Regions from separate parts of the Vibrio sp. TAP-3B genome, predicted to be linked through region 1. Evidence: predicted binding sites of a transcription regulator. Region 1 holds the regulator's gene; the other holds the start of a gene.
What was found. Region 1 encodes MetJ, which represses methionine synthesis genes. Its sites were predicted from a motif close to TTAGACNTNTANANGTCTAA; they were not measured.
Positions count from the first base shown of each region.

Region 2: the regulator MetJ is predicted to act here: its motif matches at 2,672-2,691, upstream of metA (homoserine O-acetyltransferase MetA).

Region 1 is NZ_CM173495.1:2,099,968-2,104,183, forward strand. Features, by position in the region: gene AC3D28_RS09880 (bifunctional aspartate kinase/homoserine dehydrogenase II) at 1-311, opposite strand, end outside; gene AC3D28_RS09885 (O-succinylhomoserine (thiol)-lyase) at 327-1,487, opposite strand; gene metJ (met regulon transcriptional regulator MetJ) at 1,713-2,033, shown strand; gene AC3D28_RS09895 (malic enzyme-like NAD(P)-binding protein) at 2,133-3,410, opposite strand; gene bfr (bacterioferritin) at 3,604-4,080, opposite strand; gene AC3D28_RS09905 ((2Fe-2S)-binding protein) at 4,181-4,216, opposite strand, start outside.
Region 2 is NZ_CM173495.1:798,098-802,313, forward strand. Features, by position in the region: gene AC3D28_RS03830 (Mpo1 family 2-hydroxy fatty acid dioxygenase) at 1-183, shown strand, start outside; gene AC3D28_RS03835 (hypothetical protein) at 423-743, shown strand; gene pilW (type IV pilus biogenesis/stability protein PilW) at 822-1,547, opposite strand; gene metA (homoserine O-acetyltransferase MetA) at 1,695-2,636, opposite strand; gene AC3D28_RS03850 (DUF6559 family protein) at 2,990-3,376, shown strand; gene AC3D28_RS03855 (DMT family transporter) at 3,500-3,835, shown strand.

The DNA.
Region 1 (4,216 bases):
TCAGACAAAGTACTGAATTCATCTTGTAAAGAAGCCAGTAACTGCTCTTTTGCTTCACCTTCTAACAAGGCGGCTATCAGTCCTGTTTGGAATTCCCTTAAACTTTGAAGTGCCTCATGAGCAAGTCGACCATCTCTGTCCAAGCCTTCGAGAAACTCAATCAGCCGATTGGTGGTTTGCCCAGCAGCAGACACCACCACGAGATCATTTTCTATCGAATGCTCTTTAAGAATATCCACGACACGTAAGTAACATTGAGGGTTGGCTAAGCTGCTGCCACCAAATTTATGCAGCTGACGCTGTACAGTCATGATTATCGTCTCCTATTACTGGGCAGCTTTAGTGAAGGCCTGTTCTAAATCGTCGATCAAATCTTGCACATCTTCTAAGCCAACAGATAGGCGCAACAACTGGTGTGAAATCCCCGCTTCGGCCAGAGCTTTCTCTCCCATGGCCCGATGGGTCATCGAGGCAGGATGGCAAATCAAACTTTCCACTCCACCTAATGATTCTGCAAGTGAAAATAATTGCAGCTCTTTCACAAAGACTTTCAATTGTTGAAACGATCCTGAAAATTCAAAGCTCAGCATAGAGCCAAAACCAGACTGCTGCTTTTTAGCGATAGCATGACCCGCGTGATCTGGGAGACTTGGGTGATAAATGGCTTTGACCAATCTCTGCGACTGCAGATAAGCAAGTACCTGTTGTGAGCTCTCTTCATGCACTCGCATACGAGCACCAAGCGTACGAATGCCTCGCAGCGTCATATAACTATCAAAAGGCGTTCCCGTTGCACCAATGCAATTGCCCCACCATGCAAGCTCTTCCGCATGTGCTTCTGTTTTGGTAATGATCACGCCACCAATCACATCCGAATGACCATTGATGTATTTTGTGGTTGAGTGAATCACGAAGTCTGCCCCCAGCTCCAACGGTTTTTGATATATCGGAGTCAAGAAAGTGTTGTCGACAGCGACAAGTGCGCCAACTTGCTTGGCTTTTTCACATACTTCAGCAATATCGACCACGCGAACAAGCGGATTTGATGGCGTTTCTAATAGGATCAGCTTTGGTTTGAGCTGCAACGCGGCATCCAGTGCCTGTTTATCGGATTGGTCAATAAACTGCACTTTAAAATCACCTTTTTTTGCTCGGGTATTGAATAGACGATAAGACCCACCGTAGCAATCATGCGGAGCAATGAGCAGATCATCGGGCCCAAGAAAGGCAGAAACCCATAAATTTAACGCAGAGGTACCACAGTTCGTCACGACCGCACCTTGGCCAGACTCTAATTCAGATAGCGCACTTTCTAATAACCCACGATTAGGGTTACCAGATCGGGTGTAATCATATTTAGGGACCTCACCAAAAGCGGGAAAACCGTAATTAGTGGAAAGATAAATAGGTGGAACGACAGCGTGATATTGGCTGTCTGATTCAATACCAGTGCGGACTGCAATGGTCGCAGGTTTGCGAGTGCTCATGGGTGTATCCTTTCACGGGTGATGACTTCTAAACAGGAATGCGCTATATCTGACTCGTGGATTCCAAATGATTCACACGCTTCCTCTACTGTTCTATTCACTTTACTCGTCAAAAAATAAGACGTCAACACTTCTAGACGTCCATATGTCTTTGCTTATGGCGGTAAATGCAGCTAAAATCAGCACCTAGATTATTTTAACCGATTACATAGATGAAGGTGCGCAATGGCTGACTGGAATGGCGAATACATTAGCCCATATGCCGAGCACGGTAAAAAAAGTGAACAAGTAAAAAAAATTACCGTCTCTATCCCGCTAAAAGTTTTAAAAGTACTAACTGATGAGCGTACTCGCCGTCAAATCAATAACTTACGCCATGCAACCAATAGCGAATTACTATGCGAAGCATTTTTACACGCGTACACTGGCCAGCCACTTCCAACAGATGAGGATCTTCGTAAAGATCGCCCTGATGATATTCCGGCTGAAGTAAAAGCGCTGATGACGGAGATGGGTATCGAGTTTGAGTCGTTTACCGAAGAGTAATCGTAAGTGGATTGATGTTGTCTTTAAGAGAACTCTTTCTCTGAGTATAGAAAAATGGGACGCTACGCGTCCCATTTTTTATGTATTAACCCGCGAAGATTATTCCGCCATGTAATTTTCTGGCATATCAATACGAGCAACGCCAGATTCTACCGCTGCTTGAGCTACCGCTTTTGCTACTCGTGGGAGCAAGCGAGAGTCCATAGGCTTAGGAATGATGTAGTCTGAGCCAAACTCAAGCTTTTCAACCCCTGCCGCTTTAAGTACTGCTTCTGGTACCGGTTCTTTCGCCAGATGACGAATCGCTTCAACAGCGGCAAGTTTCATTTCATCATTAATTTCGCTTGCTCGAATATCAAGAGCACCACGGAATATGAATGGGAAACACAGCACGTTATTTACTTGGTTCGGATAATCACTACGTCCAGTTCCCATAATTAAATCATCACGAACCTCATGCGCAAGCTCAGGCTTAATTTCAGGCTCAGGGTTAGAACATGCAAATACAATCGGCTTGTCAGCCATTAATTTCAATGCTTCAGGTGAAAGTAGGTTCGGACCGGATACCCCAAGGAAAAGATCAGCCCCTTCTATGACATCTTCCAACGTACGCTTATCAGTGTTATTCGCGAACAACTGCTTGTATTCGTTTATGTCATCACGACGAGTATGAATCACGCCTTTACGATCTAGCATATAAATCTTTTCACGCATTGCACCACATTTGATCAGCAGTTCCATACATGCAACGGCCGCAGCCCCAGCGCCAAGACAAACGATCGTAGCGTCTTCTAGCTTTTTGCCTTGAAGCTCAATAGCATTCAGCATACCTGCCGCGGTTACAATTGCAGTACCGTGTTGGTCATCATGGAATACTGGCACATCACAACGCTCAATCAGGCGCTTTTCAATTTCAAAACAGTCTGGAGCCTTAATGTCCTCAAGATTGATACCACCAAATGTGTCTGCAATGTTTGCAACGGTATCCACGAATTCGTCAATGGTACGGTGCTTCACTTCAATATCAATCGAATCAAGGCCAGCAAATCGCTTAAATAATAGCGCCTTACCTTCCATCACAGGCTTAGATGCCAGTGGGCCAAGGTTACCTAAACCAAGGATAGCGGTGCCGTTAGAAATCACTGCAACCATATTGCCTTTGCCAGTGTATTTGTACGCATTGTCAGGATTTTGCGCAATTTCACGCACTGGTTCAGCAACACCAGGACTGTAAGCAAGCGCAAGATCGCCTGCTGTTTCAGCCGGTTTTGTCAGTTCGACAGCAATTTTTCCTGGGATTGGATAAGCATGGTAATCAAGGGCTTTTTGGCGGTGTTCTTCTTCTGGAGTGACTGCTTGGCGATTGTCTTCAGACATGGACGTTTCTCTTTGTTATTTTTAGGTAAGGGGGCATAAATTCTATCGAATAGAGCTTAATCTTCATAGGCAAGATCACGGGGAATATCCTTAAAGATCCGATAATAAAAGAGATTAGACCAAGTAATTACATTAAGCACCTGATTTTCTAGTCAGGCGCTCTTTCTCACACTAGAAAGTTGTACAACACAGATTACTCTTCATCTACGTACTGGGCTTGTAAGTAATTTTCAATGCCTGACATTTCAATCAAGCCAAGTTGAGTCTCTAACCAATCCACATGTTCTTCTTCGTCTTCGAGAATATCTTGGAATAGATCACGAGAGACATAGTCTCGAATGTCTTCAGCATAGGCAATCGCATCTTTCAAATCTGGGATCGCGGCCATCTCAAGCTTCAGGTCACACTCAATCATTTCTTTGGCGTCTTCACCGACCATTAACTTACCGAGATCTTGCAAATTTGGTAAGCCTTCTAGAAACAAAATCCGTTCAATCAGATGATCTGCGTGCTTCATTTCATCTATCGATTCGTGATATTCCTTATCGGCTAAGTGTTTCAACCCCCAGTCTTTATACATACGAGCATGAAGAAAGTACTGATTGATAGCGACTAGCTCGTTCCCGAGCACTTTGTTGAGATGCTGAATGATGATTGGATCGCCTTTCATGACAAAACCTCCTTTTGGCTTCATTTAAATGTAGAAGTAAATGAGAAGGTGTCAAAAGGCTCAGCGAATTATCACTGTTGTATAGCCACAGTCATTATCATTAGCTTGCTTGCTGTAATTTAAGTCCCGTATAACG
Region 2 (4,216 bases), 1.3 Mb from region 1:
ATTAGCCTGATCTGGTCATTGGAAATACTGGCGCTTCCGGTGTTACATATTTCCATGCTTTTATTTGGCGTGTTATGGATATTGCAGTTCATTGGTCACAAAATTGAGGGTAAAAAGCCTTCTTTTTTTGAAGACTTTCAGTTTCTGTTGATTGGTCCAATTTGGGTGTTTAGAAAGCATTAACACTGTTCCTTTACGCCATTAGGACGCTCTCAAAACTATCTGCCGCCTGAACAACCTGTCATTCTCGTAAACTCAGTATTTTGAGGTTATTTGGAGATATACTTACCTAACCGCGATTAGGTGATATCAACCTTTGTCCAAGCACTCACTTCTGATTCACACTATGATTAACGTGCGACGAAAGCATTTAACCGTAATGTTTATTCTGAGTGACATTGTCACTTTTCGAGGGGGGAGAAATGTACAACCGCGAACACAAGTACGTTTATTGGCGAGAAGAACGTAAGAAAGGTAAGTGGCATTACATCATGAAATCATTTTTTATGATTTTCTGTACATTATTGCTCGGTAAAGTTATAGGGTTGTTTATCTTTGGGGAGCTGCATTCATTTAATGACATATTCGAGCAGCTACCCGCGGATTTTTTTATCATGATGATCGTTGGTTTCCCTATCAGTGTTATCGGGTGGCATCACGAGGAATCAAAGTTTTTCCGAGCGTTACGACGTAGAGAGAAACAATTGAAAAATGAAGGTAACAATAAATCCAAGCCAAATTAACCACTTGATCCACAGGCTGCCAATATATACCCCAAACATCTTAGATTATTTGGGTATCGCTTTTCTCGTTGGCTAGAATTAAGACATCTGCTCTAACTGTTTCTGATATTTTTGCTCTAGTGATTCATTTCCTGCCGCACGCTCTAATAGAATCATTAGTTGTAAAGAGGGTTTCTTGATGCCATACGTTTGGTTAAATCTCAGCAATCTTATTCTTGCGTCAGTGTAGTTCCCTTCCTCAATCTCTAGCTTAGCAAGTTGTAGAATAGAACTGGGCCTGTGGGGATCGTGGTCAATCGCGCGAGCGAAGTAGTATTGTGCTTTATCTCTATTTTGCGATTTTAATGCGCAAAATGCGGCATTTTCGTAGCTGGCAGGAATGAGATAGTAGTAGGGTTGTTTAATCGCACGATTAAACATTTGATCTGCTTTTTGGAAGTCGCCTCGTTTGCAAAGGAAGGTACCATAATTATTTAGTACGTTGCCGTTTTTAGCGTGTTGGCGTAACGAGCGTTTATACATTTTTTCGGCTTTGGAATCTTCACCAACGGTTTCGTAGTAATGAGCCATGGATAATTGAGCTCGATAGTACTGTGGCGCGTGAGTTAAAGCTTGCTGTAGATTGTCATGAGCGCGAACCATATTACCACCCTCTAAGTAGCCAAGACCAAGAGCGATACGTGACTCTGCCATTTCCACCGGATCCGCTTTTGCTATGAGACCGCCATCTTTGTTTACAGTGACGCAGCCTACGAGTGCAACTTGAGATATCAATATAAGTGCACTTAACTTAACTGTTTTCATTCTTCGTCCCTACATCCCTGAATCTCACAGCATAATATGAATTACCCAGCAAAAGCCCATGGAGGAAAAATTACTATGCGATCAGGTTTGCAAACTAGTATAAAAAAGCCGTGATATGGCGGCTTAGTTCACATGCTTAGTAAAGCTCTAATCGTCTTTAGTGAAAGCCTCCTCACTAAAGTGGTCAAGGTCGTAAGGGGTTTGTTGGTAAACGCAGTAGTTAAGCCAATTTAAGAACAATAAATGTCCGTGACTTCTCCAACTCGCAATCGGAGGGTTATCTGGATTGTTATTCTGATAATAATTGACCGGAATAGCGGGTTCCATGCCTTCACTCAAATCGCGAACATATTCGTTGTGCAATGTGAGAGAGTCGTACTCGGGATGGCCGGTAACAAACACATTTCGCTTGTCTTTTGTTGTCGCTAAATAAACACCCGCGACATCTGACGTCGCGAGAATATCCAGATCGGTATGCTCTTCTAAAAAGTGCGGTGAAAAGTCAGCATAACGTGAGTGAGGCGCTAAGAAAGAGTCGTCAAAACCACGCAAAATAGGATGGAATTGATTGTGAATTTGGTGATGATAGACGCCAGACAATTTCTCTTTACGTGTTTTTTTTGGAAGATCGTAAAGTAATTTTAAGCCTGCTTGAGCTGCCCAGCACACATACAGAGTGGACGTGACATGATCCTTTGCCCACTCCATAATCGTTTTAAGGTGGTCCCAATAGATAACGTCTTCAAACTGAACTAATCCAAGCGGTGCTCCGGTGATGATCATACCGTCGAAGTTTTTACCCTTTACCATTTCAAATTGTCGATAAAAAGTATCCAAGTGTTCGGTTGGCGTGTTTTTACTTGGACGGTTGTCAATGCGAAGCAGTTCGACGTTTACTTGCAGTGGGCTGTTTGAGAGTAGGCGTAGAAACTGAGTTTCAGTTTCTATTTTTTTGGGCATCAAATTCAAGATCAGAACTCGCAAAGGTCGTATTTCCTGACTCGCGGCACGCGTCTCACTCATGACGAAGATGTTTTCTGTCCTTAGTACATCAGTAGCTGGTAATTGGTCTGGAATTCTAATTGGCACGACTTTCTCTCCCTAAGTCCCTAAGTGAAGCTATTGTAGACGTCTATACTTCTAAAGTTAACTTAATTAAGTTTAGATGTCGACACGAAATATGACTTTTAAATCGGGTCTTGATGCTATTAGGCTTCACCGTTCATGCGTGGTCATATGATTGTGATTAGAGCAGAGTTTCTGGTCAGATTTGTTTGAAAAGCCGTGAGTACTGTTTGATGGTGGTTATGAGATCAAGTTAGTATACAAAAGTAGCTTAAATAGCAACCTAGTCCCTCATTCATGAACCATAATAAGAAAATAGTCAGCGCATGAGTGTGCGCACATATAAATATCAGTCAACATCGTCAGTGGAGGACATTATGTTCGGTATTTTTAAGAGAAAAACAAAAATTCAGAGCATCGCTCAAGAGGTTCCTAACGTGCTACTGCGCTCGTTTGGCGATAAAGACACTTATGCGCCGAAAGAGATTGATCAAGCCCTTAAGGAGCTTGGTTATGATAAGAGTAAGGATCTGAGTCATTATCAGTATGCGTATGGAATGTTCGCCAATGAAGCATTGTACGTGCAGCTAGGGTTGACGGATGAGTTAGGTAACTATGGTCACTTTCAACGTGAAGTGGGTAAGATGTTGCTCAATACACCAGAGCCGATTGATATGCACATCTATTTTGCTATTTCTCAACAATACCAGAAAGTGCGTCACGCTCCATCTCGTCGAGGGCTAGGAGAAGGCGATGGCGCTTAATCACTGATATCGGTGTAGCATCATGAGATGAGTTGGGTATAATGCGCGGCTTAATATCCTGACATATTGTCAGTTACCATTTCCGTTGAGCGTTGATGCCTTATGTTCAAAATGCTTGTTTCTATGCCGCCGATGATGGCGTTATCGATAGCAATTGTGTGTGAAGTTATTGCTACTTCCTATATTCCCAAAACAGAGCAATTTACAAAATTGATGCCAAGTACGATTGTATTGGTCGGCTACAGCATTGCTTTCTTTTTATTATCTGTAACGATGAAATCGATGCCTGTCGGTGTCGTGTATGCGATATGGAGTGGGGCTGGGATTGTGCTTATCGCGACCGTTGGTTACTTTGTTTATGGGCAGCGGCTTGATTTACCAGCGTTGGTTGGAATTGGGTTTATTATCATGGGAGTAACGATAGTGAACCTGTTATCAAAAACAGTTGGACACGGATAGTGGTGTTTAAACAAATAGGGGACTTCTTTCCCACTGGATATATATCGTACGCAGTGTTCGCATTGTTCTGCCTGTAATTAGCGATTGCACTCCGAATCTTGACCTTATCCCAAGGTTAAGGCCTAGATTAACTTGAAATCGGTTGTAAAGTTGTCAGGAGATGAGCGTGGGGTGTTGTAATCAAGTGCCAAAAAGTGGCACTGGAAAACGGTCTTATTTACTTAAATTCATTGCGGTTTTTTTCTGATTATTTTTGTGATGGCGGCTCTTTGAGGATAAAAATTTAGCGAGGCTGATACTAAATTCAAGATCTGGAAAGCACTCGGTTATATCTATCCCAACTTTCACAAAGAGAGTAGATCAATTGCTCCAATCGATGTT